Regions from separate parts of the Streptomyces sp. Ac-502 genome, predicted to be linked through region 3. Evidence: riboswitches for the same ligand, from Rfam matches in the RefSeq annotation. Region 3 holds a riboswitch; each other region holds the start of a gene.
What was found. Region 3 has a riboswitch for thiamine pyrophosphate ahead of thiO (glycine oxidase ThiO). Riboswitches for the same ligand answer to the same signal wherever they lie in the genome.

Region 1 (9,490 bases), 2.3 Mb from region 3:
CGTCGTCCAGCTCCTCATCGACGCCATCGAAGGACTGGACAGCGGACGACCGGTCGAGCAGGTGATACCGACCGATCTGATCGTGCGGACCTCCTCCCAGCGCAGGTCCACACGGACGACCGTCAGTCCGCCGCGGGGACCGTCCGGGGCCTGACCCCGCCGGTCACCGCGGAGGCCCTCCGGGTCCGACCGTCACACGTTCGAGCGGCCGTGTGGACGCGCCTTTCGCGTCCGCACGGCCGGAGGTGTGTCCGGGCGAGGTGTCGGGCCGGAGCACCCCGCCGAGCACCCACCGGGCGACTTCGGTACGTCGTACCGTCCTCCCGCCATCGCCGCGCCGCCCGCCCGCCATCCGGCCGCCCGGGATAAAATCGGGTGGATCCCGGAGAAAACGGCAGCGAACACCGGGCGCCGAGCGATTGACCACCCCCGGGTGCGTCACAACCCGCGAGCGGCATTCCTATGATGGGCGCACGACACCACGGACCGCCGTCGACCAGGCAAGGTCCGCGAGGTGCACGGCGGCGCGACGGTGGAGGGGTCGATGACTCAGGGGGCCAGTGTGGGACCCATGGTGCGGACCATGCCGGCACAACCTCCGGCTCCGGGGCAGCCGCTTGCTCCGCCGGTGCCCCCGGCACCCGCGGCCCCCCCGCGGCCGACGGCTCCTCCGGCATCCGTGGGCGCGTCCGCCGCTCCACACGGCATGCCGCCCGAGTACACGCCCACGGAACGTTCCCTTCCGGTCATCGGCGCCGACGCCCGGGCCGACGCCCCCGGTGGCGCCGAGGGCCGTACGGACCTCCCGCCCGTCACCCGTACGGACACCCTCATCGACCGCCCGACCGTCGACCTGGCGGCGGTGCCCGAGTCGGCCGTACCGGCCGCCGAGCAGCAGGAGGGCGGCGGACCGCTGTACGTCGTCGGCGACGTGCACGGCTACTACGACGAACTGCGCGAGGCGCTCGCCGCCGAGGGCCTCATCGACGCCGACGGCCAGTGGGCCGCCGGCAACGCCCGCCTGTGGTTCCTCGGCGACTTCACCGACCGCGGCCCGGACGGCATCGGCGTGATCGACCTGGTCATGCAGCTGTCCGCCGAGGCCGCGGCGGCCGGCGGCTACTGCAAGGCCCTGATGGGCAACCACGAACTGCTGCTCCTCGGCGCCAAGCGGTTCGGTGACATCCCGGTCCAGTCCGGCGCCGGCACGGCGTCCTTCCAGGCCGCCTGGCTCCTCAACGGCGGCCAGAAGACCGACATGGACCGCCTCCAGGACCACCACCTGCAGTGGATGGCCCGGCTGGACGCCGTCTCGGAGGAGGACGGGCACCTGCTCGTGCACTCCGACACCACGGCCTACCTGGAGTACGGCGACTCCATCGAGGACGTCAACGACACCGTCCACGACGTCCTCACGCGCAGCGACGCGGACGAGGTCTGGGACCTGTTCCGCAAGTTCACCAAGCGGTTCGCCTTCCGCGACGAGGAAGCCGGCCCGATGGCCGTACGGGAACTCCTCGACACCTACGGCGGCCGGCGCGTCGTGCACGGCCACAGCCCGATCCCGTACCTCCTCGGCGAGGTCGGCGGCGAGGACGACGAAGGCGAGGGCATCGCCGTCGACGGCCCGCACCTCTACGCCGACGGGCTGGCCATCGCCATGGACGGCGGGATCACCATGGCCGGAAAGCTACTGGTCGTACAACTTCCCCTGAGTGCCTGACCGTTATCCGGGCAGGGGTAGCGGAAGGTAGGGAAGTGGAGCAGCGGGGTCCGAGCCACGCAGGAGCGGTCCTTATTTCCGCAAACACCCTGTCACCCCGTGCCGGAGGCGCTCTACCATCGGTCTATCCGTAGCAGGCTCTCCTCCGTTTCCGCCCACTGCCCGGCCCACGCCGGCCTGTACGGCCCTACGGAGCATCGGGGGATGCACATGAACAGCGCTCCGCACCTGCTGAGCGAGGACCGCGCGGAGTTCGCGCGGCTCCTCGACGAGGCGCTGCGCACCGCGGAATACCGACCGGAGATGACCTCCGCGGCGACGAAGCACCTCAACACCGAGCAGTTGCGCACCATGGCGCTCAGCGCCACGTCGGCCATCGCGGCATGCGCGACGGCCGAATACCGTCACTATGTACGGCTCCGCGAGGAGCTGCGCGCTCCGGCGCCCGCACCGGACGCCGGCGGCGTGGAAGGCCGTGAGGAGAAAGGCGCTTCCGCGGGCGGACCGGGGATCGACCTCGCCACGACCGTGGGCGAGGTCGCCGAACCGGCCGGTGCCGGACTGGCCGCGATGCTCGCGGTGCTGGCCCCGGTACTGGCGGGGGTCGCCGCCGTCCTGTTCCTGGTCATCGGGTACGTCCTGCGGACGATCGGTACCGACCCGGCCGCCGCCCAGCCGATGATCAGCGTCGGCTGGATCTTCGCGGCGATCACCGCCGCCGGGGCACTCGTCGCCATGGCCAGCCTGGTCCACGCGGCCTGGCGCAACGGCTCCACCTCGCTCCGCGCCCCACGCACCGCTGACGACCGGGGCGCCCGGGACCGGGAGGTGGACGTCGCCCGGGACGCCTGGCGGCAGGCGCTCCTGGAGCGCGGCATACTGCCGTTCCTGCGCGAGGCCCTGTCCGACCCGGCCGGCGTCAACGGCCACGGCACGGCCCGGTACGTACCGCGCCGCGGCGTCGACGGCGGCCGTATCCCGACCCTGGGCTACTCACGGCCCGACTTCACCAGCCCGGACGGCGGCCCGCCCGCCGCTCCCCGACCCAGGTTCACCAGCCCGGACTTCACCAGCCCCGACTACGGAGGTCCGGACCACCACCCTGAATAGCGCCGACGAACCATGCCGCGGGGGCCCGGTGACGGGCCCCGCGGCGCGTGCGGCAGACCCGCCCCGATGGAGTGAAATCCGTTTTATCGGGCGGGGGTTGGGGTGGCGGGGGACTTACGTTCGGCGGTGGAGGTGATTCGCGATGAGCGAATGCGAGAAACCGCCGGGCAAGCGGGCCCGGCGAGACGCGCTGGACATCAACGACTTCGTCTACGCAGCAACCGCGACCCGACTGCGCAGGCTGACAATGCCGGACGGCGAACACTGGTTCCCGGCCATCGACCTGTGCCGCGAACTGGGCCATACCAACGCGCGCAAGGCGCTCGCCGACCATGTGCACCCTGGCGGCAAGTCCACGCTCGAGAACGTAACCTCACGTTACGGTCTCAGCATTCCCGCAGGTCGGGAGTGGCGCCGAGACTTGCACGTGGTAAATCTCCAGGGGCTGATCCAACTGGTGAACGCCTGCAACAAACCGGATGCCGCCCTCTTCAAGGAGTGGGTCTCAGAGGTCATCTTCACCGTTCAACGGGACGGCTCGTACTCCTTGAAGGTGTCGGAGATCAGCCGCAACCGGCCGCCGGACCCGCCGCCCCCCGAATCGGTCGTCACGCCACAAGAAATGGCTGAAGCCCTGACCCGCCTGGAAGTGCGCAACGAGAGCTTCCAGACGGAGGTCCTCGATACGCTACGGCGGGCCGAGCGGGCCTGGACTCGTATGGCCGAAACGCTGCAGCCCAAGGCGGACGTCGGCCCGGTCGTGGACAAACGCGCATTGCGGCTCACGACCGAGGACCTCTTCGCCCAGTGGAAGGCCCGGCTGCGCCTCACCGAGGACGTATGGGCTGTCGCCGTGTACATCCTGCCCACGCTGGCCGAAGCCGGACGGATCAGTTGTTCGACGGAGACGCTGGCCGCTAAAACCGGGCTGTCCCAGCAGCGCGTCCACGCGTGCCTGCGCTTCCTCCAGAAGCACCGCTGCATCCGCCAACAGGGGATGAGTAACGACGGGCACCCTGTGTACCTCGCAGAGTTGCCGCCCAAGTAGGAGATGAGCGGACCCGAAGTCGCAATCGCTACTTGCGGCTTCGGGCCCGTTCGTCGTCGCACGATAGTCATGCTCCGGGGCTCGCACCAGCCTGTGGACAACCCGGAGCGATCGTGCCGGATGTATCGACTGAACCCTCATTTTTCGTGAGGGTTCACGCGAGTTCGCAGGTCAACCCCCTATGGATGACGTGCCAGAAGTTTCGCGAGACTGTGACTGGAGGTCACAGTCTCGGAAACTCTCACTCCGCGATCGGCAGATACACCCGATTCCCCGCCGCCGCGAACTCCTTCGACTTCTCGGCCATTCCGGCCTCTGCCTCCGCATCCGCCCCCGCGCCGGCCGCCAGGTCGCCACCGTGCTCGCGGCGAATGTCCTGCGAGATCTTCATGGAGCAGAACTTCGGCCCGCACATGGAACAGAAGTGCGCCGTCTTAGCGGCTCCGCCGGCAGTGTCTCGTCGTGGAAGGCGCGGGCCGTGTCCGGGTCGAGGGCCAGGTTGAACTGGTCCTCCCACCGGAACTCGAAGCGCGCGTCGGACAGCGCGTCGTCCCACTCCTGGGCCCCGGGGTGCCCCTTGGCCAGGTCCGCCGCGTGGGCCGCGATCTTGTACGTGATCACGCCGGTCTTCACGTCGTCCCGGTCCGGCAGGCCCAGGTGCTCCTTGGGCGTGACGTAGCAGAGCATCGCCGTACCCCACCAGGCGATCATCGCCGCGCCGATCCCGGAGGTGATGTGGTCGTACGCGGGGGCGATGTCCGTGGTCAGCGGGCCGAGCGTGTAGAACGGGGCCTCTTCGCAGATCTCCTGCTGGAGGTCGATGTTCTCCTTGATCTTGTGCATCGGGACATGGCCCGGGCCCTCGATCATCGTCTGTACGCCGTGGCGCTTGGCGATCGTGTTCAGCTCGCCGAGCGTCCGCAACTCCGCGAACTGCGCCTCGTCGTTGGCGTCCGCGATGGACCCGGGGCGCAGGCCGTCGCCGAGGGAGTACGTGACGTCGTAGGAGGCGAGGATTTCGCAGAGTTCTTCGAAGTGGGTGTAGAGGAACGATTCCTTGTGGTGCGCGAGGCACCACGCCGCCATGATCGAACCGCCGCGCGAGACGATGCCGGTCTTGCGGCGGGCCGTCAGGGGCACGTACCGCAGCAGGACCCCGGCGTGGACGGTCATGTAGTCCACGCCCTGTTCGGCCTGTTCGATGACCGTGTCCTTGTAGATCTCCCAGGTCAGCTCCTCGGCCTTGCCGTCCACCTTCTCCAGTGCCTGGTAGAGGGGGACGGTGCCGATGGGCACGGGGGAGTTGCGCAGCACCCATTCGCGGGTGGTGTGGATGTTGCGGCCGGTGGACAGGTCCATGACCGTGTCGGCGCCCCAGCGGGTCGCCCAGGTCATCTTCTCCACCTCCTCCTCGATGGAGGAGGTGACGGCGGAGTTGCCGATGTTCGCGTTGACCTTGACCAGGAAGTTCTTGCCGATGATCATCGGCTCGATCTCCGGGTGGTTGACGTTGGCGGGCAGGACCGCCCGGCCGGCCGCGATCTCGTCCCGTACGAATTCGGGGGAGCAGTTCTCGCGGATCGCGACGTACTCCATCTCCGCCGTGACCTCGCCCCGCCGCGCGTACGCGAGCTGGGTGACCGCGGCGCCGCCCCGGCCCCGGCGCGGCTGCCGGGGGCGGCCGGGGAAGACCGCGTCGAGGTTCTTCAGGCCGCCGCGCGGCGAGGTGTGCTTGAGGCCGTCGTCCTCGGGCCGCGGCGGGCGGCCCGCGTACTCCTCGGTGTCCCCGCGGCTGATGATCCAGTTCTCCCGCAGCGGCGCCAGGCCGCGGCGGACGTCCGTTTCGATGTTGGGGTCGGTGTACGGTCCCGACGTGTCGTAGAGCGTCACGTCCTGGCCGTTGGTGAGGTGCACACGACGGACCGGAACCCTGAGGTCGGGGCGCGATCCGGTGAGGTAGCCCTTGTGCCAGCCGATCTCCGTGGCGGAGCCCTGGCCGTTTTCGGGCGTGCGTGCATCCTGCAGAGTCATGAAGACCCACTCCCTACGCCGGCATTACCCGGTAACAGGTTCGGCGGTCGACGCAGCGATGTCCGTGGCGGCGTTCCCGGCTTCGGCCGGACGTTCCGTACGGAGGTCAGCGCCCTCTCAGCCCGGTGCTCCAAGCTCCCGCGATTGCAAAGGTGACACCACGGTAGCGGCCGGTGTGGCGCGGTGAACAGGGGGCCCTGCCAGTTCTTGCGATGATCGGGCGGTGACCAGCAACGAGCCTTCACACTCCGCGCACGACCACACTTCCGGTTCGTCGCACAGGTCCGGGCCCCTGCCCGAGCCCATGTCCGGGCCCGCGTCCGAGCCCATGCCGGGGGCCGGGCCCGGGGCCGTGTCCGGAGCCGAGCTCGGAGCCGAGCCCGGGGCCGGAGACGAGGGCGGCAGCCACAGCCACGGGCGCAGCCACGGCCACGGCTCCGGACACGGCCACAGCCACGGGCATGGACACGGTCACGGGCACGGCCCCGCGGCCCCCGTCTCGCGCCACCTCCGCAAGGTCATCGCGGCGGTGCTCATCCCGTTCGCCGCCGCGGTGCTGGCCGGGCTGGTCGTGCTGTGGCCGGGCGGCGCACCCGGTCACAAGCCGTCCGGCATCGGTTTCGACCAGCCCACCGAGAAGGCGAAGGTGGTGAAGGTCGAGGAAGTGAACTGCGCGGACGTCCACGCCCAGCAGCAACAGCAACCTTCGCAGCAGCAACCCCCTCCTCCGGACCCCAGCAGGCCAAGCACTGCGAGCGGGCGGTCATCGAGGTGACCACCGGGAAGGACACGGGCCGGCGGTTCGAGTCGATCGTGACGCCCGAGGCCACGCGGCACTACGAAGCCGGCCAAGGGGTCGTGGTCGCGTACGCCCCCAAAGCGCCCATTAACCTGCAGTATTCGGTCACCGATGTGGACCGCACCTTCCCGATGTGGGTGCTCGCCGCCCTCTTCGCCGCGGCGGTCGTCGTGGTCGGGCGGCTGCGCGGGCTCCTGGCACTGGTCGCGCTGGTCGTGAGCTTCCTGGTCCTGACGCTGTTCATCCTCCCCGCCATCCTCCAGGGCGCGAATCCCCTGGTGGTCGCCATCGTCGGAGGCAGCGCGATCATGCTGGTCGCCCTCTACCTGTGCCACGGGCTGACGGCGCGTACGTCCGTCGCCGTACTGGGCACACTGGTCTCGCTGCTGCTGATCGGCCTGCTCGGCTCCCTCTTCATCGACTGGGCCCTGCTGTCCGGCAACACCGACGACCAGACCGGGCTGGTGCACGGCCTCTACCCCGACATCGAGATCCGCGGGCTGCTGCTGGCGGGCATCATCATCGGGTCGTTGGGCGTGCTCGACGATGTGACGGTCACTCAGACCGCCGCGGTATGGGAGCTGAAGGAGGCCGACCCGTCGGCAGGCCGGCGCAAGCTCTACACGTCGGCGATGCGCATCGGCCGCGATCACATCGCATCCGTCGTCAACACGCTCGTACTCGCTTACGCGGGCGCGGCACTGCCACTGCTGTTGCTGTTCACGATCGCACAGAGCAGTGTCGGTACGGTCGCCACCAGCGAGGTGGTCGCCGAGGAGGTCGTCCGCACGCTCGTGGGCAGCATCGGCCTGGTCGCGTCCGTACCGCTCACCACTCTGCTGGCCGCACTGGTGGTCTCGGCGGACCGGGAGACGGGCCTGGCGGCGGGCCGGGGCGCCCGCCGAGGTCCGGGGCGGGGTACGAGGCCGAGCACGGGGCGAAGCACAGGACGGCGCGCGGGCCGGGGTGCCGGCCGGGGCGCGGGCAGCGGCAGGCGGCGTCGCGCGCGCTGAAGCGGCGATCGGATGCGAGTTCCGCCCTGCGCCCGGAGGTCGGGCGTGAGCCCTGCCCTGAACCGGCCGGGCGCGCGGCCCGGGCCGGCCGTTCCGGCAGCGGTCCGGCAGCGGCCGCCCGCTCACCCCGCCTTCTGCGCCTCCGAAAGAATGCGGTCCAGTGTCGAGTCGAGCGTGTCGCACACCTCTTCCTCCCCGATCGGTACGAGTCGGTCCGTACGGTCGAGGAAGGCCACCAGTGGCGGGGCGCCGGCCCGGAACAGCGCCCGTTCGTCGGCCACCTGAAGGCTGATGAAGACATCGCTGAGGTGCTCGGAGGAGGACGGCTCGATGCGCACGTCGCCCTCACCGGACGGCTTGCTCAACCCGTCCAGCAGCAGCTCCCGACTGAAGGCCCAGGTCACGGGCGTGTCGCCGGGAAGGTCGAAGGTGAAGCTGACCGCATAGGGGTCCGCGCGGTCGAAGTACAGCTCCACCGGGATACGGAAGGCGAGCTCCTCGGACACGAGGAAGCTCATGATCACTTCTGCCTGAACTGTGTCGGTCATCAACCTCTGCCCCGTACTTGGTCGGAGATGGCCAGGAATCGTCCCTCTTGGCCCCATTGACGCCATCGTCTGTCACGTGCGAACGGATCACAAGGAGTGATATTTCAGATACTGATAGAGAAAGCGAGAGTGGTCACCGTCGCCTCCGCCATTCTGCGTAGTCGTTCGGTAACGCAGTGTAGGCGCTGAGCGTCGCTCGCGGGAAGAGAAATCGCCACGGCCGCGGCCGCCGAACCCACCTGGATCGGAAGCGCCGAGCATACTGTGCCCAGGGCATATTCCTGCTGTTCGTAGGCGACTTGGGCGCGGCGCACCGTGTCCAGGCGGTGCAGCAGGTCGTCCTCGCTCCGCACCGAGTAGGGCGTGAGCGGCTGCACCGGATACCGGGCCAGGTGGTCCTTCCTGGACTGTTCGTCGAGTTGTGCGAGCAAACACTGCCCGATCGCATGTGCGTGCGCGGTGGTACGGAAGTCCACCCACTCCTCCACCGGCGGTCGTTGCGGGTCCTCGGTGACGGCCACCACCTCCACCTCCCCCGCGCGGTAGACCGCGAAGTAGACCGCGGCGCCGATCCGTTTGCCGACGGCGGCCAGCGCGTCACCCAGCTCGGCACGGCGGCACCGTTCGGCGCCCGCCTTCCCGATGGAGCCGGCGGCCTCTCCGTAGACGAACACTCCGTTCTCGCGCCGCAGGTAGCCCTCGTGCGTCAGGGTTCGCAGCAGGTGGTACGTCGTCGGAAGCGGCAACCCCGCCTCCCTGGCCAGCTGTTTGGCGGGCGCGCCGGCGGAGTGCGCGCCCACCGCCTCCAACAGGCGCAGCGCCCGCTGCACCGAGCCGATCAACGTGGGGTGCGAAACGGATTCACCGTTCACCATTGCCAACGCCAACCCCCTGGTCGGGTAGCCGGGGCGGCACGGCCCCGGTGGCGGGAGCCGCTCCCGCTCCGCCCGCGTCTCCCCGGGGCCCTCGTCGACGCCCGGACCGGCCCTGCCTCACTCGCTATTTTCCGGAACGTCACCATCCGGAAGACGCCTGCGAACCGCACTCTAACTTGGCCGCTCCGGGCGGCAGAGGGATTTGGCGGGGGGATGGTCGAGGGGATCGGCCATGGATCGGGCATGGATCGGGCATAGGGATCGGCCGGGGACGAGGCGAGGGGCCGTCGGCGCAACAGCGCGCGCCACCCGACCAAAAGAGAAAGCCCCGCTCCCTTGCGGG
Region 2 (9,490 bases), 4.2 Mb from region 3:
CGTCTCCTGTGTCCTGGGCAGCTTCTGCGCGCTGCTCGTGTTCCTGGCGCTCCGTGGCGATCTGGGCGGCGCGCCCGCCACCGATTCCGCCACCCGGCTCCTCGGCGCAGGCCACGCCCTCCCGCCGGCCGGCGCGTTGCTGCTGCTCGCCGTCGTCCCCCTGATCGCGTCGGGCACGACCGCGGTCGTCCTGCGCCCCCGCAAGGACGCCCGCGGCGGCCGGCGCGGCGCCCGGGCGGCCGCCGGAACCGGCGAGCCCCTCACGGCCATGGAGACCAACAGTTCGCGTTCCGCCATGCCCGCCGCGCTCCCGTGGGGGATCACCCTGACGGCGGCCGGCCTCGCCCTGGAGACCTACGTCAGCCGGGGCGCCGCCGACGCCGACGCGCTCCTCCCGTTGCCCGAACGCCTCGTCGGCAGCCCGCCGGGTGTCCTGGCGGGCTGGGCGCTGTCCACCCTCGGCCTGGTCCTGGCGGGCCCCGGTCTGACGCAGCTGTCCGGCCGGCTGCTCGCCGCCGGCCGCCCGGGCGCCGTCCGCCTCCTCGCGGGCCGGGTCCTCCAGGAGGAGTCCCGGCGCATCGGCCGTCCGCTCGGCGTGCTCTGCGCGGTCGCCTCCGGCACGTACGCGGCGGTGCGGGTGTACGAAGCCGCCCCCGCCCGGCCGCTCGGCCCCCTCACCGGGCTGGGCGCGGCCCTCGTCCTGGCCTGCGTCACCGCGAGCGCCCTCACGGCGGCCCTGGAAGCCCGCTGGGCCCGTACGCACACCACCGCCGCCCTGCGCCGCCTCGGTACGCCCCGCTCCCTCCTGCACCGCGCCGCCGCCCTCCGCGTCCTGGCCCTTCTTGCCGTCCTGGCCCCCTTGACCTGGGCCATCGCGGAACTCGCCGCTCTGCCCCTGCTTCCCTGACCGCTGACCTGCCACCGCGCCACCCGCCGTCCCGGCCCGCGCCGCCGGGCCCAAGCGCTCCCCACCGCGTCGCCCGCCGTCCCGGCCCTCACCGCCGGGCCCCGGCGCCGCCCGCCTACGATGTCGGGCGTGCAGCCGAACTCCGAGTCCCCCACGCCCCATCGCCCCGTCGAGCGGTCGCCGCACCGCCGCGACGACCGCGAGATCGAGACGCTCGCCGCATTCGACCGGGTGCTGGCCTCGGGCAGTCTGCGCGGCTACCGTGTCCAGTCCCTCGACCTGACCGGCCGCACGGCCGCCCTGCTCGGCACGCCGGCCTCGGACGCCGTCTTCCTCGGCTGCCGGATGGCACCGGAGGCTGCCGCGAGCGTGCGGGCGGACGGCGCTCTGGTCTTCCCGCCGATACCGAATCTGCCGTTCGACCCGTACCGCGGCAGCCTCTACTCGCCCGGCGAACTCTTCGAAGCCCTCGCCACCGACGCCGGCTACGCGGCGACCCCCGACGCCCTGGCCTACGACTGGTACCAGCGGACCATGTCGGACGGCGACATCTTCGCCTCGATGCTGCGCGGCATCCACGACGACGCCGTCTCGGACGCCCTGGACGAGCACCTCACCGGCGCCCGTGTCGTCGGCATCATGGGCGGGCACGCGCTGGAGCGCGGTTCCGACGCGTACGAAGGCGCGGCCCGGCTGGGGCGCCGGCTCGCCCGGACCGGTCTGACGGTCGCCACGGGCGGCGGTCCGGGCGCGATGGAGGCCGCGAACCTCGGCGCCTACGCTGCCCCCTTCGAGGACACCATGCTGGCCGAGAGCCTCGCTCTCCTCGCCAAGGTGCCGCGGTTCGGCCCCTCGGTGACGGACTGGGCGCGGGCCGCCTTCGAGGTACGGGACCGCTGGCCGGACGGCGGCGACTCGGTCGGCATCCCCACCTGGTTCTACGGGCACGAGCCGCCGAACGCCTTCGCGGCCCACATCGCCAAGTACTTCGTCAACGCGGTCCGCGAGGACGGCCTCCTGGCGCGCTCCAACGCCGGAGTGATCTTCCTGCCCGGCGCGGCGGGCACCGTGCAGGAGATCTTCGACAACGCGACCCCGAACTACTACGGGTCGCGGGGCGAACCGACCCCGATGGTGCTCGTCGACCGTGCCCACTGGACCGAGCGGCTGCCCGCCTGGCCCCTGTTGCAGGCGCTCGCCGCGGAACGCGCCATGTCCGACAAGATCGCTCTGGTCGACTCGGTGGAAGAGGCCACGGAAGCACTGGCCCGCCTCGGCGGAGCCCCCGGTCCCGGCCCAGCGGCATCTGCCCGACCGTCCGAGGCAACTCACGCCCCCGAAACCACGTCTCGCTAGTCAGGTAATGCACAGGTAAAACCAGGCAGTGCGCGAAACGGAGTTCTTGGTGCTCATCGGTCTTCTGACGGCGGTAGCGGCCTCGGCCTGCTACGGCACGGGGTCGGTCCTGCAAGCGGTGGGATCACGCAAGTCCGCGCGCCGGGAGGCGGCCGCCGCGTCCACCACCGGCGTCACCGCACACGGCGGGCCCAGTCTCTCCTCCACCGCCAAGGCGGCCGTGACCTGGGAGTTCATGGTCGGCACGGTGCTGGACTTCGTGGGCTTCGGCCTCGGCGCGCTGGCCGCCCGGCTGCTGCCGCTCTTCCTCTCGCAGACCGTCATCAGCGCCAACCTCGTGATCACCGCCGTCCTCAGCATCAAGCTGCTCGGCATCCGGCTGAACCGCCCCGAGTGGGCCTCCATCGCCGTGGTCTGCTCGGCGCTGGTCCTGCTGGCCACCGCTGCCGGGCCGGAGGGCGGCGGTGACGCGTCGACGACCACCCACTGGTGGCTGCTGATCGCCTCGGTCGCGCTGATCGGCGGTGGCACGCTGGTCGTCCGGCTGCTCGGCAGCCGCGCCGCGATCCTCGCCGGCCTGCTGTCCGGCCTGGGCTTCGGCGCGCTCGGTGTCGGGGTGCGCGTACTGAACGGCGTCGACCCGTTCCACCTGCCCACGCTCCTGGCGGACCCGGCGCTCTACGCCATTCTGGTCGCCGGTATCGGCGGTATGTATCTGCACACGGTGGCCCTCCAGATCGGTTCGGTCAACGGCGCCACGGCGGCGCTGGTGGTGGGTGAGACGGTGGTGCCGGGCATCCTCGGGGTGCTGTGGCTCGGTGACTCCTCCCGGCCCGGCTTCGCCTGGATGGCGGTGCTCGGCTTCGTCGTGGCGGTGGCCGGTGCCGTCGCGGTCGCCTGGTTCGGCGAACCGGAGGACGGCGGCGCGACCGGTACGGCTAGCGGACCGGCGGCCGTACCGGCCCCCGCGGAGGAAGCGAAGACGCTGGACGGGCCGTCGGCCGGGGGCGACGCACGGACCACGACGGGCAGCCGCACCAGCTCCTCGTAGCCCCGTAGCACTTCTCGTAGCGCGGGCACGGGCACGCGCCCCCACGGTGGGCGTCCCTCAGCGGTTCAGGACCACGACGTCCTCGGCCGCGAAGGTGACGCCCACCGACTCGCCGTCCTGCGGAGCGTCCCGCAGCGCGCAGGCCGCCTCCACCTGCGGTCCGGTGTCCGGCTGGAGGAGCAGGGCGACATGGGTACCGCGGAAGGTACGGGCCGCTACCATGCACGGCAGTCCGTCCGCGGCAGCCGTGATCCCCACCCCGGCCGGACGCACCAGCAGGCGGCACGGGCCGTCCGGCGTGCCGTCCGGTACGGGGACCTTGCCCCACGGGGTGTCGGCGGCCCCGCCCCGCACGGTCGCCTCCACGACGTTGTCGAAGCCCAGGAAGCGGGCGACGAACTCGGTGGCGGGACGCTGCCAGACCTCCAGCGGAGTACCGCTCTGCGCGATCCGCCCCTCCTGCATGACCACCACCCGGTCGGCCAGCGCGAAGGCCTCACCCTGGTCGTGCGTCACGGCCAGTACGGTCGTCCCCAGCTCGCCGAAGACTCTCCGCAGCTCGACGACCAGGCGCTCCCGCAGGCCGCGGTCGAGCTGGCCGAGCGGCTCGTCCAGCATCAGCAGCCGTGGCCGCGGCGCGAGGGCGCGGGCCAGCGCCACCCGCTGTTGTTCGCCACCGGACAGCGCCGCCACAGCGCGCCGCTGGGCCCCCGGCAGGCCGACCAGGTCCAGGAGTTCGGCCACCGTACGCTCCTGTTCGGCACGCGAGGCGCCGCGCATGCGCAGGCCGAAGGCCACGTTCCCGCCGACGTCGCGCTGCGGGAAGAGCTGGTGGTCCTGGAACATCAGCCCGACGCCACGGCGGTGTGTGGGCACGCCCGACTGGTCCCGTCCTTCCAGGAAGACGCGCCCCGCGTCGGCGGCTTGCAGTCCCGCCACGACCCGCAGCAGCGTGGACTTGCCGCTGCCGCTGGGCCCCAGTACGCACACGATCTCCTGCGCGGCGACGCTCAGACCGACCGCGTCCAGCGCCGGCGGCTGCCCGGTACGGAAGCGGACGGTGACGTCGTCCAGCCGCAGCAGTGCCTCGTCCGCCGTGTCCGCGTGTTCCGCCATCTAAAACTCTCCGGCCTGATCGGTACGGATGCGCTCCAGCGCCAGCAGCGCGCCCGCGCACACCACCATCAAGATCGTGGACAGCGCCATCGCCTGTCCGTAGTTGAGTTCTCCGGCGCGTCCCAGCAGCCGTGCGACGGCCACCGGCAGCGTCGGGTTGTCCGGCCGCGCGATGAAGACCGTCGCGCCGAACTCGCCCAGCGACACGGCGAAGGCGAAGCCCGCGGCGACCAGCAGGGCCCGTCGCACCAGCGGCAGGTCGACCTCGCGCCACACCCGCCAGGGCGAGGCTCCCAGCACCGCGGCCGCTTCCCGCAGCCGCTCGTCCACCGCGCGCAGCACGGGCAGCATGGTCCGTACGACGAAGGGCACTCCGACCAGCGCCTGCGCCAGTGGCACCAGCCACCACGAGGACCGCAGATCGAGCGGCGGCTCGTCGAGAGTGATCAGAAAGCCGAAGCCGACGGTCACGGCCGAAACCCCGAGGGGCAGCATCAGCAACGCATCGAACCCTCGCACCAACCGGCCGCCCCGCTTCGTCAGCGCGGCAGCGGCCAGCCCGCCCACCACCAGGGCGATCAGCGTGGCGGCGGCCCCGTAGGCGAGCGAGTTCCACAGGGCGTTCAAGGGGGCGACGGCAAAGGTGCTGTCCATGGAGGCAGCGGATTGCAACGCCCGGTAGAACGTGAACCCGTAGCCGTCCGGCCCGGCGAAGGACCGTTCGATCAGCACCGCCAGCGGCACCACCAGCAGCAGCGCGATCACGACGAGCGTCCCCCACAGGAGCGCCCACTGTCCGGCGCCACGCGGCCGCCGCACTGTCTGCGCCGGGTCGACGAGCGTGAGGGCGGCCTCCCGCCGCCGTACGGTCCAGGCGTGCAGGGCCAGCAGCGCCAGCACGGCGGCGAACTGGAGCAACGTGAGAACGGCAGCGGTCGGCAGGTCCAGGAAATCGGCGGTCTGCCGGTAGATCTCCACTTCCAGTGTGGAGAACGTCGGCCCGCCGAGGATCTGCACCACACCGAAGGAGGTGAAGGTGAAGAGGAAGACCATCAGTGCGGCGGCCGCGACGGCCGGCCCCAGGGCGGGCAGCGTCACCCGCCGCCAGGCGCCCCAGCGGGACGCCCCGAGCACCCGGGCCGCTTCTTCCTGCCGCGGGTCGAGCTGCCCCCAGAGGCCGGACACGGTCCGTACGACCACGGCGTAGTTGAAGAAGACGTGCGCCAGCAGGATCGCCCACACCGAGGTGTCCAGCCGTACGCCCCACAGGTCGTCCAGCACCCCGCCGCGCCCGACCAGCGCCAGGAACGCCGACCCGACGACCACCGTCGGCAGGACGAACGGCACCGCGACCACGGACCGCAGCAGCTTCTTTCCGGGGAATTCGAAGCGCGCGAAGACATACGCGCCGGGGAGCGCGATCAGCAGCGTGAGCCCGGTCGAGGCCGCTGCCTGCCAGGCGGTGAACCACAGGACGTGCAGGACGTCCGGGTCGGTGAGCACCTCCCCGGCACGGCCCAGCTGCCACTGTCCGCCGTCCTTCAGGCCGCGCCCGACGATCGCGGCGACCGGGTAGGCGAAGAACAGCGCGAAGAAGGCGAGCGGCAGCGCCATCAGGGCGAGCCGGGTGGCCGTTCCCCGCGCGCGGCGCGCCCGCCCCTGACGGCCGGTTACTTCAGAACGAGCGAGGACCACTGCTTGATCCACTGTTCGCGGTTCTTGGTGATCGTCTCCGGAGCCACCGTCTGCGGCTTGTCGATCTTCTCGCCGTACTTGGTGAACAGCTCCGGCACCTTCGCGTCCTCACGCGCCGGGTTGACGAACATCTGGAGCGGCACGTCCTCCTGGAACTGCTTGCTCAGCAGGAAGTCCAGCAGCGCCTTGCCGCCCTTCTCGTTCTTGGCGCCCTTGAGCAGGCCCGCGAACTCGATCTGCCGGAAGCAGGTGCCGGTCGCGACACCGGTGGGGGCCTCCTTGGGCTCCGGCTTCTTGCCCAGCACCTCCACCGGCGGGCTCGACGCGTACGACACCACCAGGGGCTTGTCCCCCTTGCCCTGGCCGGCCGCCGACCCCGAGAACCGCTCGTTGTACGCCTGCTCCCAGCCGTCCACGACCTCGACGCCGTTGGCCTTGAGCTTCTTCCAGTACTCCTGCCAGCCGGATTCGCCGTACTCGGCGATGGTGCCGAGCTGGAAGGCGAGCCCCGGCGAGGACGTGGCGGAGTTCTCGGTGACCAGCAGCCCCTTGTACTCGGGCTTGAGCAGGTCGTCGAAGGTCTTCGGCGGCGCGATCTTGTGCTCGGCGAAGTAGGCCCGGTCGTAGTTGACGCAGGTGTCGCCGTAGTCCACCGGCGTCACCCGGTGCTCCGCCTTGTCGAGCTGGAGCTCGTCGGACACGCTCTCCAGCCCCTTGGCCTGGTACGGAGTGAAGATCCCTTCCTTCAGCCCCCGCGACAGCAGCGTGTTGTCGATACCGAAGAAGACATCACCCTGAGGGTTCCCCTTCGACAGGATCGCCTGGTTGACGGCCTTGCCCGCGTCCCCGCCCTTGAGCACGTCGACCTTGTAGCCGGTCTGCTCGGTGAACTCCGCCAGCACGGATTTCGAGACGTTGAAGGAGTCATGGCTGACGAGTGTGACGCTCTTCGGGTCCTTGCTGCCGCTGCCGCCCGAGCCGCACGCGGCGAGCGCCGTCATGCCGGCCGCGACGGCCAGCGCCGTGACGGTGATCCTTCTGGTGGTGCTCACTGAATTCCTCCTGGCTGGCCAGGAAGAGACGCGGCCCCGCCCGGCGCTCCGCGAAGGAGGCCGGACGGGGCGCAACAGCATGAGTGACGACCGAACTTCCTACCCGGAATGACCCGGGCGAGGTTCAAGGGTCTGCGGCACCTCGGTGTCCGTGACGCTAGGTCCGTGACACTGCCGCACTCTCAGCGCTGTGGCGCTCCCCTGTCGGAATGTGCATTTGTTCGATCACACCGTACCAGCGGGCGGTCAGCGCTCCGAGGCGGCGAGCTGCCCGCAGGCGCCGTCGATCTCCTGCCCGCGCGTGTCGCGGACCGTCACCGGCACGCCGTGCGCGGCGATGGCCTCCACGAACGCCTTCTCGTCCTCGGGACGGGAGGCGGTCCACTTCGAACCGGGCGTCGGGTTCAACGGAATGAGATTGACATGAACCCGCTTGCCCTTGAGCAGCCGGCCCAGCAGGTCGCCCCGCCAAGCCTGGTCGTTGATGTCCCGGATCAGCGCGTACTCGATCGAAATCCGTCGACCGGACTTCTCCGCGTACTCCCACGCCGCGTCCAGCACCTCACGCACGTTCCAGCGCGTGTTGACCGGCACGAGCGTGTCGCGCAGCTCGTCGTCCGGCGCGTGCAGCGACACCGCGAGCCGGCACTTCAGCCCCTCGTCCGCGAAGCGCAGCATCGCCGGCACGAGACCGACCGTGGACACCGTGATGCCCCGCTGCGACAGCCCCACCCCGTCGGGCTCGGGGTCGGTCAGCCGCCGGATCGCGCCCACGACCCGGTTGTAGTTCGCCAGCGGCTCGCCCATGCCCATGAAGACGATGTTGGACAACCGGGCCGGCCCACCCGGCACCTCACCGTCCCGCAGTGCCCGCATACCGTCGACGATCTGATGAACGATCTCGGCGGTGGAGAGGTTCCGGTCCAGCCCGGCCTGCCCCGTGGCGCAGAACGGACAGTTCATACCGCACCCGGCCTGCGACGAGATGCACATCGTGACCCGGTCCGGGTAGCGCATCAGCACGGACTCCACGAGGGTCCCGTCGTGCAGCTTCCACAGGGTCTTGCGGGTGGTGTCGTCGTCACAGGAGATGTGCCGCACCACACTCATCAGCTCGGGCAGCAGCTCCGACGCCAGCTTCCCCGCGCCGCGGCCGGAATGTCGGTCCACTCCGCCGGGTCGTGCGCATACCGCGCGAAGTAGTGCTGCGACAGCTGCTTGGCACGAAACGGCTTCTCACCGACCGCGGCCACGGCTTCACGCCGCTCGGCGGGGGTGAGATCGGCAAGGTGCCGCGGGGGCTTCTTGGCTCCGCGCGGCGCGACGAAAGTGAGTTCTCCGGGCTTAGGCATGGTTCTTCCAGTGTCGCAGACGCGCCTCTGTGACCTGCCCCACGAGCGTGCCGTCGTGGTGGTTGGTGGGTGTCATTGGGGGTTGCTGGTTGTCCTTGCACGGCCCACAGACGGCCCGGATCGATCGCAGGAAGCCCAGGTCAGCGAGGCAGCAGCCCCCAGCGCAGGCGGGCGGGAGAGGCGCCATTTTCCCACCGCCCGCGCTCCCGGGCGTGCGAAGCTGGGAGGGGCGACCGCCATGCCGTCGGCGAAGGGAACGTCACGTGCCACAGACCTCTCCGCGAGGTACGTACCTGCAAATCACCGAGTCTCTGCGCCAGAAGATCAAAAAGGGCAAGATTACTGAGAGCTTGCCGTCTGAGGCAGAACTCATGCGCACGTACGGTGTAGGCCGAACTACCGTGGGTCGCGCCCTGAGCGTCTTGAGGAATGAAGGCGTGATTGAGTCCGTGCAGGGTGTCGGCTGGTATGTGGCGGGCACACGTGATCGTCGACCGCTGGTAGAGCGCATGACGGATCTTCTTCGCGCCGAAGATGTCACGCCAGGCGCCCCCTTCCCTTCGGAGAAGGAGCTGGGCGAGCAGTTCGGAATGTCCCGCACCGCCGTGCGGACCGCCATCGCACAGTTGGAGGGAGCGGGCCTCGTAGAGATGGGCCCGGGGCGCCGGCGGCGGGTGCGCGCCCTCCCTCCCAAAGAGGGGACCTCGTAGCTTGGACAGCATGGATCTCACAGAGCGGGCCTACGGCCTCGCTGAAGCGCTCCTGTCCGAACCTCTGCCCCGGCGCTGGCAGCACTCTCTCGGAGTTGCCGAGCGGGCGCGCTCGCTCCGCCTGATACTCGGAAGCGAGGCTCCCGTACTGGAAGCCGCAGCCGTACTGCACGATGTCGGTTACTCGCCTGAGATCGCGTTCACGGGATTTCATCCGCTCGATGGCGCCCGCTATCTGCGGGAGCACACAG
Region 3 (9,490 bases):
TCTCCTCGGGGATCGGCTGCGGGGCGTACACCTCGCTGGAGTCACCGCCCCCGTAACCGCTCCCGGAGCCCTCGACGCCCGCGAACGGGTCCGTGCCGTCGAACGGGTCCATGCCGTCGAACGCCGCCGTGCTGCCGTACGCGGCCGTACCGTCGTACGCGGCCGTGCCGGCCGGTGGCGTGCCGCCGTCCGCCGCCCCGGTGACCGCTTCCCCCGCGGCGGGGACCGCCTCCAGGCCGCTGACCTGGAGGGTCGGCCCGGCGTCCGCGGCCCGGCCGCCGCCCTTGGCCCGGCGCCGCCGGTTGTCGCCGCGCTTGCCGCTGTCCCGGCGCTTGCCGCGCAGCGCCCAGCCGGACTGGAAACCGCTGCGGAAGGAGAGCGTGACGTAGGTCTGCCCGACGGCGAAGGCGATGGCGCCGGCCGCTATCACGATCACCGACGGGATGACGACACCGACGACCACACCGAGGAAGCCGGTGAAGGCCAGCAGCCGCCACCGCAGTCTGGCCTTGTACTGGAGCAGCACTTCACTCAGGAGCCAGAGGGCGACACAGCCGAATGCGATGTAGAGGACCACCCAGCCCATGTACGCCCCTCTTCCGCCGCCCCGAGAGGCCGCCGTGGTGCGGCAAACCGCCGTCAGGACTGCTGGTGCAGACCCAGATTCTCGTAGATTTCCAGCGTCGCCGTGGAGTGGTTCAGGGTAATGAAGTGCAACCCGGGACTTCCCTCGGCCATCAAGCGCGCACACAGCTCCGTCGCATACTCGATGCCAATGGAGCGTACAGCCGCCGGATCGTCCTTGACCGCGAGGATGCGCTCGGCCAGCTCGGGCGGGAAGGCGGCATTGCTGAGCTGCGCGAACCGTTCGATCTGGCGGACGTTGGTGACCGGCATGATCTCCGGGATGACGGGCGTCTCGCAACCCGCCGCGGCGACCCGGTCCCGCAGCCGGAGGTAGTCCTCGGCGTAGAAGAACATCTGGGTGATCGCGAAGTCCGCGCCGGCCCGGCACTTGTCGACGAAGTGCCGCACGTCGGTGTCCCAGTCCGTGGAGCGCGGGTGCATCTCCGGGAAGGCCGCCACGCCGACGCAGAAGTCGCCCGACTCCTTGATGAGCCGGACCAGTTCGGCGGCGTACAGGACGCCTTCGGGGTGCTGGACCCAGTCGCCCATCGGGTCGCCGGGCGGGTCGCCGCGCAGCGCGAGCATGTTGCGGATACCGGCGTCGGCGTACTGCCCGATGATGTTGCGCAGGTCGGCGAGGGAGTGGTTGACGGCGGTCAGGTGGGCGACCGGGGTGAGAGTGGTGTCGGTGGCGATCCGTTCGGTCGCGCGCACCGTGCCCTCGCGGGAGGTGCCGCCCGCCCCGTACGTCACGGAGACGAAGGTCGGCGCGACCGCCTCGATCCGGCGAATGGCGTTCCACAACGTCCGCTCGCCCTTCTCCGTCTTCGGGGCGGCGAACTCGAACGAATACGACTGCTTGCCGGAAGCGAGCAGGTCGCGCACGGTCCGTGCGCGATCAGTCCTGGTGGAAGCTGTGCCTAGGGCCATACGTGCAGATTATCCACCGGCTTCCCGCGCACCAACCGACTCCGGCGAAATGCCCGGATAGCCGCGTTCCGGTCCACACCGTGGACACCGTCCGGCCGACGCCGGGCCATCTCCCGTACGAACGGGCCCACGGCGGAGCGGTACGGGCGGCCCGCGCCGGAGCGGTCACTGCCCGCGGGCGCGTACCCGCTTCGCCAGGTCGGCGGCCGCGGCCCCCGGGTCCCCGGCCTCGGTGATCGCCCGGACGACGACCACCCGGCGGGCGCCCGCGTCCAGTACCTGGTCCAGGTTGGACGCGTCGATCCCCCGATGGCGAACCAGGGGCGCTCGGGCCGCCGCGCGGCGGCGTGGCGGACCAGGCCGAGGCCGGGGGCGTGGCGGCCGGGCTTGGTCGGGGTGGGCCAGCAGGGGCCGGTGCAGAAGTAGTCCACGCCGGGTTCGGTCAGCGCGGCGTCCACCTCCGCCTCGGCGTGGGTGGACCGGCCGATCAGCACGTCGTCGCCGAGAACGGCGCGGGCGGCGGGCACCGGCAGGTCGCCCTGGCCCAGGTGCAGGACGTCCGAGCCGATGGCGTGGGCGACGTCGGCGCGGTCGTTGACCGCGAGCAGCTTGCCGTGCCGGCGGCAGGCGTCCGCGAAGACTTCCAGGTGGGCCAGCTCTTCGGCGGCCTCCATGCCCTTGTCGCGCAGCTGCACGACGTCCACGCCCGACGCGAGCACCGCGTCCAGGAACTGCGCGAGGTCGCCCTGGCGCTTGCGGGCGTCCGTGCACAGGTAGAGCCGGGCGTCGGACAGGGCGTGGCGTGCGGTGCTCATCGGACGGGTCCCCCCAGGTCTACGGCGTACGGGCCGGGCCTTCCGGCCCGTACGCCAATGGTGCGAAGACGGTCGCGGCCGCGGGTGCGGGCGCGACGGTGGTACGGCTGCGGACGCACTCGACGCACGGGTGCGCCCCGCAGCGGGGAGCGGGTCTAGACGGCGAGCGCCTGAGCCCGGCGCTTCACCTCCGTACCGCGGTTCTCACGCAGGGCCTGGGCGGGGGTGCCGGGCAGCGTCTCGTCGGCGGTGAAGAGCCACTCCAGCATCTCCTCGTCGGTGAAGCCGTCGTCCCGCAGGAGCGTCAGCGTCCCGACGAGGCCCTTGAGGACCTTGTCGTCCTTGATGAAGTCGGCCGGCACATGCAGGGCACGGTTCTCGCCGCGGCGCACCGCGATCAGCTGGCCCTCCTTCACCAGCTGCCGCACACGCGTCACCTCGACGCCGATCATCTCGGCGATGTCGGGGAGGGTGAGCCAGGCGGGGACGAGTCCATCGATCTTTGCGTCAATCTCGGTCACGGGACAAGCCTGCCACCTCGCACTGACAGCCGGTAGCCGGGCATCGCCATCGGCGCAGCCCACAGCACCCGAACGCGCTGCCGAACACCCCGCCGAACGTGCCGCCGGACGCGCTGTCGGTCGTACCGCCGGACACGCCACCCGCAGGAGCTACGGCCCCGGCCCCGGCCCCGGATTCCGCCCCGGACCGCCCCGGATCGCCTCAGACCGCCGCCGACTTCAGCGGTACGGACGCGTCCGCCGCCCTCCGCCGGTCCAGCACCGCGCCCCGCTCGATGAGCTTGCGGCCCTGGGCCAGGTCGCGGGGCCGGCCGACCGCCAGCAGTCCGACGAGCACGCCCTCGCGCAGCCACACCACCGACCAGGCCGCGCTCTCGGGGTCGCCGCGCCACACCGTCTCGTCGGCGCCCGCGTGATGCCCGGCGTACTGCACGAAACGCCCGAACTGCTCGGACCAGAAGTACGGGACCGGGTCGTACACCGGCCCCTCGGCGGCGCCGCGGACGATGGTGGCGGCGACCGTGCGCGGCCCGTGCAGGGCGTTGTCCCAGTGGTGGACCAGCAGGCGGCTGCCGTAGCGGGCGGACGGGAAGGAGACGCAGTCGCCGACCGCGTACACGTCGGGCAGCGTGGTGCGCAGCCGCTCGTCGGCCAGGACGGAGCGGTCCTCGGACGACAGCTCGATGCCGGACCCGGCCAGCCAGGCGGTCGCGGGGCGGGCACCGATGCCGACGACGACCGCGTCGGCGGTGAGCACCGCGCCGTCGGCGAGCGTCACCGCGCCCTCGGTGACCGCGGCGACCCGGGCGCCGGTACGCAGCCGGGCGCCGCTGTCCTCGTACCAGGCCGCCATGGGAGCGGCGACCTCGGCGGGCAGCGCGCCGGCCAGCGGCCGGTCGGCGGCCTCGACGACCGTCACCGGGCAGCCCGCCTCGCGCGCCGCTGTGGTGAACTCCGCGCCGATCCAGCCCGCGCCGACGACCACGACCTCACGCTGCCCGGCCAGTACCGACCGCAGCCGCTCGGCGTCGTCGAGGGTGCGCAGGACATGGACGTCCGGCAGCCCGTCACAGCCGGGCAGGGTGACCGGCTCGGCGCCGGTGGCGATGACCAGGTGGTCGTACGGCAGCGGCCCGGCGTCCGTCTCCAGCACCCGCGAGTCGGCCGCGAGCCCTATGGCGCGCCGCCCCAGCAGCAGCTCGATGCCGAGCGCCTCGAAGTCGACGTCGAAGGCGGACCCGTCGGCCTTGCCGAGCAGCACGGCCTTGGACAGCGGCGGTCGGTCGTACGGCTGGTGCGGCTCTTCGCCGAGCACCGTGACCGCCCCGCGCCAGCCCTGTTCGCGCAGGGCGACGGCGGTCTGCACACCGGCCAGTCCGGCGCCGACGATGACGGCGCGCCGGGTGCGCTCGGCCGCGCGTTCGGCGGATTCGCGGTCCTGGCGCGCGCGGTCAGGGTCTTGGGGCTGGGTCTGCTCGCTCACCCGATCACTGTAGGACGGGGTGTCTCGCGACCTGGAGCACCGCGCGACGAGATCTATGACACAAGGTCACGGCCCGTAACCCGCCGGCCCCCGCGCCCCGCACCCGGCGCTCCCTTACGGCGCGTCGGCGGCCCGTACTAGGGTTGCCGGTGAACGCACACGCGGGAGCCCGGACGCGACCGGGCTGAGAGGGAGGCTGACGCGGCCTCCGACCGTACGAACCTGATCCGGGTCATGCCGGCGAAGGGAGGGGCTGGACGCCCATGCATCCACCCGCACGGAATTCGACGCCCCCCGGGGCGGCCGCCGCGTCCGGCGCGAGCCCGGACGTGCTCGTCGTCGGCGGCGGCATCATCGGCCTGGTCACCGCCTGGCGGGCGGCCCTGCTCGGGCTGCGGACCGCCGTCGCCGACCCGGCCCCCGGCGGCGGCGCCGCCCAGGTCGCGGCGGGGATGCTGGCCGCCGTCACCGAGCTGCACTACGGCGAGCAGACGCTGCTCGGCCTCAATCTCGCCTCCGCGCGCCGCTATCCGGAGTTCGCCGCCGAGCTGACGGAGGCGAGCGGTCTGGATGTCGGCTACCGCCGGTGCGGCACCCTGGCCGTCGCGCTGGACGCCGACGACCGCGCCCACCTGCGCGATCTGCACGCCCTCCAGCTCCGCAGCGGCCTGGAGTCCGAGTGGCTGACGGGGCGCGAGTGCCGGCGCCTGGAGCCGTTGCTCGCGCCGGGCGTGCGCGGGGGCCTGCGCGTGGACGGGGACCACCAGGTCGACCCGCGACGGCTGGCCGCCGCGCTGCTCGCCGCCTGTGAGCGGGCCGGGGTCGCCTTCCACCGCGCCGCGGCCGAGCGGCTGACCGTCGTGCGGGGCCGCGCCACCGGCGCCGGGCTGGCCGACGGCAGCCGGGTCACGGCCGGGCAGGTGGTGCTCGCGGCGGGCAGCCGGAGCGGGCTGCTGGCGGGCGTCCCCGAGGACGTGCTGCCGCCGGTCCGCCCGGTCAAGGGCCAGGTGCTGCGGCTGCGGATGCCGGACGGCCTGCCCGGCGGCGTACCGTTTCTGTCCCGCACCGTACGGGCCGTGGTGCGCGGCGGCCCGCTCTACCTCGTACCGCGCGAGAACGGCGAGCTGGTCGTCGGCGCCACCAGCGAGGAGCTGGGCTGGGACACCACGGTCACCGCGGGCGGGGTCTACGAGCTGCTGCGGGACGCCCATGAACTGGTCCCCGGCATCACCGAACTGCCCTTGGTCGAGTCCCGCGCCGGGCTGCGCCCCGGCTCGCCCGACAACGCGCCGCTGCTCGGCCCGACCGCGCTGCCCGGCCTGCTGGTGGCGACCGGCCACTACCGCAACGGGGTGCTGCTGACGCCGGTCACGGGCGACGTGATGGCGGCGGCGCTGACCGGCGGCCCGCTGCCTGAGGAGGCGCGGGCGTTCACCCCGGACCGCTTCGCGCCGGGCGCGCCCGGGCTCCCGGCATCGTCCGGTCCCGCGCCCTCGTCCGGTCCCGTGCCGTCGTCCACTTCCCTCCAGGCTCCCGCGACCGCCCCCGCCCCTCAGGAGCAGCCCGTATGACCGTCACCACGCCCATCACCGTCTCCGTGAACGGCGAGCCCCGGGAGTTCCCCGGCGGGCTCACCCTGGACCGGCTCGTCGCCGGTCTGACCACGGCACCGGGCGGCGTGGCCGCCGCCGTCAACGAGGCCGTGGTGCCGCGCGGCCAGTGGCCCGCCACCGCGCTCGGCGACGGCGACCGCGTCGAGGTCCTCACCGCAGTCCAGGGAGGCTGATCCGTACGTCATGGCCGACGACCTCCTCACCATCGCCGACACCACCTTCGACTCCCGACTGATCATGGGGACGGGCGGAGCGCCCAGTCTCGGCATCCTGGAACGGGCGCTGCTCGCCTCCGGTACGGAGCTGACGACGGTCGCCATGCGCCGTCTGGACCCGACCGTGCAGGGCTCGGTGCTGTCCGTACTGGAACGGCACGGCATCCGCGTGCTGCCGAACACCGCGGGCTGTTTCACCGCGGGCGAGGCGGTCCTGACCGCCCGGCTGGCCCGGGAGGCGCTGGGCACCGACTGGGTCAAGCTGGAGGTGGTCGCGGACGAGCGCACGCTGCTGCCGGACCCGGTCGAGCTGCTGGACGCCGCGGAGACCCTGGTGGACGACGGCTTCACCGTCCTGCCGTACACCAGCGACGACCCGGTGCTGGCCCGCAAGCTGGAGGACGTGGGCTGTGCGGCGATCATGCCGCTGGGTTCCCCCATCGGCTCCGGGCTGGGCATCCGCAACCCGCACAACTTCCAGCTGATCACCGAGCGGGCCGGGGTCCCGGTGATCCTTGACGCGGGCGCCGGCACCGCCTCCGACGCCGCCCTGGCCATGGAGCTGGGCTGCGCCGCGGTGATGCTGGCCTCGGCGGTGACCCGGGCGCAGGAGCCCGTCCTGATGGCGGAGGCGATGCGGCACGCGGTCGAAGGCGGCCGGCTGGCGTACCGGGCCGGTCGTATCCCCCGCCGTCACTACGCGGAAGCTTCTTCCCCGGTGGAGGGCGTCGCCGCGCTGGATCCGGAGCGCCCGGCCTTCTGATCGGCCGCGGCCTTCCCGAGGCACGGCGGGCAGCGTCCCTGACCGGCCGCCGCCCGCCACGGCCCGCCACCGCTCGCCCCGCGAAACGGGCATCCCGCACATCCCGGCCGGTCCGCGGCCCGCCCCTGTCACTGTTCGGATGCAATGGCCCCGGGTTCCCGGGCAGGGCGTCCGGCACCGCCGTGGCGGCTCGTAGACTCGTCTGCCGTGGATACGACCCTTCAGGACCCGCTGGTCGGGCAGCTGCTCGACGGCCGGTACCAGGTGCAGGCGCGCGTCGCCGCCGGCGGCATGGCCACGGTCTACCGGGCCGTGGACACCCGGCTGGACCGGGTGCTCGCCCTGAAGGTGATGCACCCGTCGCTGGCGGCCGACGCCGCGTTCGTCGACCGCTTCATCCGCGAGGCCAAGTCCGCCGCCCGGCTCGACCACCCCAATGTGGTGGGCGTCTACGACCAGGGCACCGACGGCACGTACGTGTACCTGGCCATGGAGTACGTCGCCGGGTGCACGCTGCGCGACGTCCTGCGCGAGCGCGGCGCCCTCCAGCCGCGGGCGGCGCTGGACATCGTGGAGCCGATCCTGGCCGCGCTGGGCGCCGCCCACCGGGCCGGGCTGGTGCACCGCGACATGAAGCCGGAGAACGTCCTGATCGGCGACGACGGCCGGGTCAAGGTCGCCGACTTCGGCCTCGTACGGACCGTGGACACGAACAGCACCGCCTCGACCGGCTCGGTCCTGGGCACGGTCTCCTACCTGGCGCCCGAGCAGATCGAGGACGGCACGGCCGGTCCGCCCGCGGACGTCTACGCGTGCGGTGTCGTGCTGTTCGAGATGCTGACCGGCGGCAAGCCGCACACCGGCGGCAGCGCCGCCCAGGTGCTCTACCAGCACCTCCACGAGGACGTGCCGGCCCCTTCCACGTACGCGCCCGAGCTGGCGCCGCAGCTCGACGACCTGGTCGCCGCGGCCACCGCGCGCCGCCCGGAGCTGCGCCCGCAGGACGCGGTGACGCTGCTCGCGCAGACGCGCACGGTACGGGCCGAGCTGACCGACGCGCAGCTGGACGCGGTGCCGCCGCAGGCCAACGAGGCACCGGCGGGCGGTGCCGCGGCGGGCTCCGAGGACCGTACGAGCGTGCTGCCGCGGATCGCCGTGCAGCAGCCGCTGCCGCTGGAGGAGCCGCCGAACCACACCAGCAGGCTGGAGACCCCGCCACCGGCCCCGGTGTCGGCGGCCGAGCCGACCACCCGGCTGCGCCCGGCGGCGGCCGCCCCGCGGACGGGGCCCTGGGCCGGGGCGTGGACCGGGCTGCTGCGGACCCGGCGCAGGACGGCCTCGGTGATCGCGGCCGTGCTGCTCGTGCTGGTGGTGGGCGCGGGCGTCTGGTACATCAACTCCGGACAGTTCACCACCGTCCCGGCCGTACTGGACATGACGCAGGCGAAGGCGGAGCAGACGCTGCGCGACGAGGGCCTGGAGGTGAAGGTGCAGCGCGCCTTCAGCCCGAATGTGGAGCGTGGCCACGTCATGGCCACGGAGCCGGAGAACGGCAAACGCATCCGCGGTACGGGCACGGTCACCATCACCTTGTCCAAGGGCCCGGAGATCGTGCAGGTGCCCGACCTGGCGGGCACACCGGTCGCCGACGCCAAGCGCAAGCTGCGCGACCTGGGGCTGACCGTCGGCACGGTGCACAAGAAGTTCTCCGACGAGGTCGCCAAGGGGTCGGTGATCGGCACCGACCCGGCGGCGGGCAGCAAGCGGCGCCCGGAGACCGCCGTCGCGCTCACGGTCAGCCGTGGCGCCGAGGTCGACGTGCCGGACGTGACCGGCCGGGACCGGGCGGACGCGGAGGCGACGCTGCGCGGCGCGGGCTTCGAGGTGAAGATCGCGGACGCTACGGTGCACTCCCCGCACGACAAGGGCAAGGTCGCCCGGCAGGCGCCGGGGGCGGACGGCAAGCTGGGCCGGGGCGACACCGTCACGCTCACGCTCTCCGAGGGCCCCGAGATGGTGACCGTGCCGGACGTGACGGGCAAGACCGAGGCCGACGCACGGCAGGCCCTGTCCGACGCGGGCTTCGACGTCGAGGTCAAGAAGCCGTTCCTGTTCCCGAAGGACAAGGTCGCGAGCCAGTCGGTCGCGGGCGGCGGGCAGGCGGCGAAGGGCAGCAGGATCACCATCCGGCTGGAGAGCGTGCTGTGAGCCGGGGCGGCGCCTCGGGCGCCGTCCTCCAGGCCCCCAGGCCCCCCAGACCCGCTGTCCCCGAGGCCCGCTGTCCCGCTGCCCCCGAGGCCCGCTGTCCCGCTGTCCCGCTGTGAGCAAGGACGCCCGCCCGCACACCGTGGCGGGCGCCCGGCACCTGGCACCCTTGACGGGTGAGCACCTCCCCTTCCCCGCAGAACTCTCCGCAGAACGTTTCGCAGGACGCCCGGCAGGCCTCCCAGCAGCGCGCCCGGGAGCGCAATCCGGTCGGCGGCCACGTCCCGGTGGCCGGCGGTCTGGCCAAGGTCGGCGTCC

Region 1: another riboswitch for thiamine pyrophosphate. It lies ahead of thiC (phosphomethylpyrimidine synthase ThiC); the one in region 3 lies ahead of thiO (glycine oxidase ThiO).
Region 2: another riboswitch for thiamine pyrophosphate. It lies ahead of ACEXOX_RS34035 (thiamine ABC transporter substrate binding subunit); the one in region 3 lies ahead of thiO (glycine oxidase ThiO).

The regions. Positions count from the first base shown of each region.
Region 1 is NZ_JBHFFO010000001.1:5,550,475-5,559,964, reverse strand. Features, by position in the region: gene ACEXOX_RS25145 (LacI family DNA-binding transcriptional regulator) at 1-154, shown strand, start outside; gene ACEXOX_RS25140 (metallophosphoesterase) at 545-1,723, shown strand; gene ACEXOX_RS25135 (hypothetical protein) at 1,928-2,833, shown strand; gene ACEXOX_RS25130 (Bro-N domain-containing protein) at 2,976-3,881, shown strand; partial or broken gene thiC (phosphomethylpyrimidine synthase ThiC) at 4,123-5,912, opposite strand; TPP riboswitch at 5,906-6,064, opposite strand; partial or broken gene ACEXOX_RS25120 (YibE/F family protein) at 6,217-7,724, shown strand; gene ACEXOX_RS25115 (SsgA family sporulation/cell division regulator) at 7,847-8,272, opposite strand; gene ACEXOX_RS25110 (IclR family transcriptional regulator) at 8,377-9,147, opposite strand.
Region 2 is NZ_JBHFFO010000001.1:7,450,074-7,459,563, reverse strand. Features, by position in the region: gene ACEXOX_RS34060 (hypothetical protein) at 1-907, shown strand, start outside; gene ACEXOX_RS34055 (LOG family protein) at 1,028-2,263, shown strand; gene ACEXOX_RS34050 (hypothetical protein) at 2,313-3,314, shown strand; gene ACEXOX_RS34045 (ABC transporter ATP-binding protein) at 3,372-4,430, opposite strand; gene ACEXOX_RS34040 (ABC transporter permease) at 4,431-6,044, opposite strand; gene ACEXOX_RS34035 (thiamine ABC transporter substrate binding subunit) at 6,101-7,177, opposite strand; TPP riboswitch at 7,256-7,390, opposite strand; partial or broken gene rlmN (23S rRNA (adenine(2503)-C(2))-methyltransferase RlmN) at 7,424-8,529, opposite strand; gene ACEXOX_RS34025 (GntR family transcriptional regulator) at 8,559-9,239, shown strand; gene ACEXOX_RS34020 (HD domain-containing protein) at 9,250-9,490, shown strand, end outside.
Region 3 is NZ_JBHFFO010000001.1:3,249,042-3,258,531, forward strand. Features, by position in the region: gene ACEXOX_RS14590 (hypothetical protein) at 1-586, opposite strand, end outside; gene metF (methylenetetrahydrofolate reductase [NAD(P)H]) at 640-1,557, opposite strand; partial or broken gene thiE (thiamine phosphate synthase) at 1,723-2,372, opposite strand; gene ACEXOX_RS14605 (Rv2175c family DNA-binding protein) at 2,528-2,893, opposite strand; gene ACEXOX_RS14610 (NAD(P)/FAD-dependent oxidoreductase) at 3,096-4,376, opposite strand; TPP riboswitch at 4,527-4,642, shown strand; gene thiO (glycine oxidase ThiO) at 4,640-5,947, shown strand; gene thiS (sulfur carrier protein ThiS) at 5,944-6,162, shown strand; gene ACEXOX_RS14625 (thiazole synthase) at 6,173-6,967, shown strand; gene pknB (Stk1 family PASTA domain-containing Ser/Thr kinase) at 7,175-9,175, shown strand; gene ACEXOX_RS14635 (deoxyribonuclease IV) at 9,349-9,490, shown strand, end outside.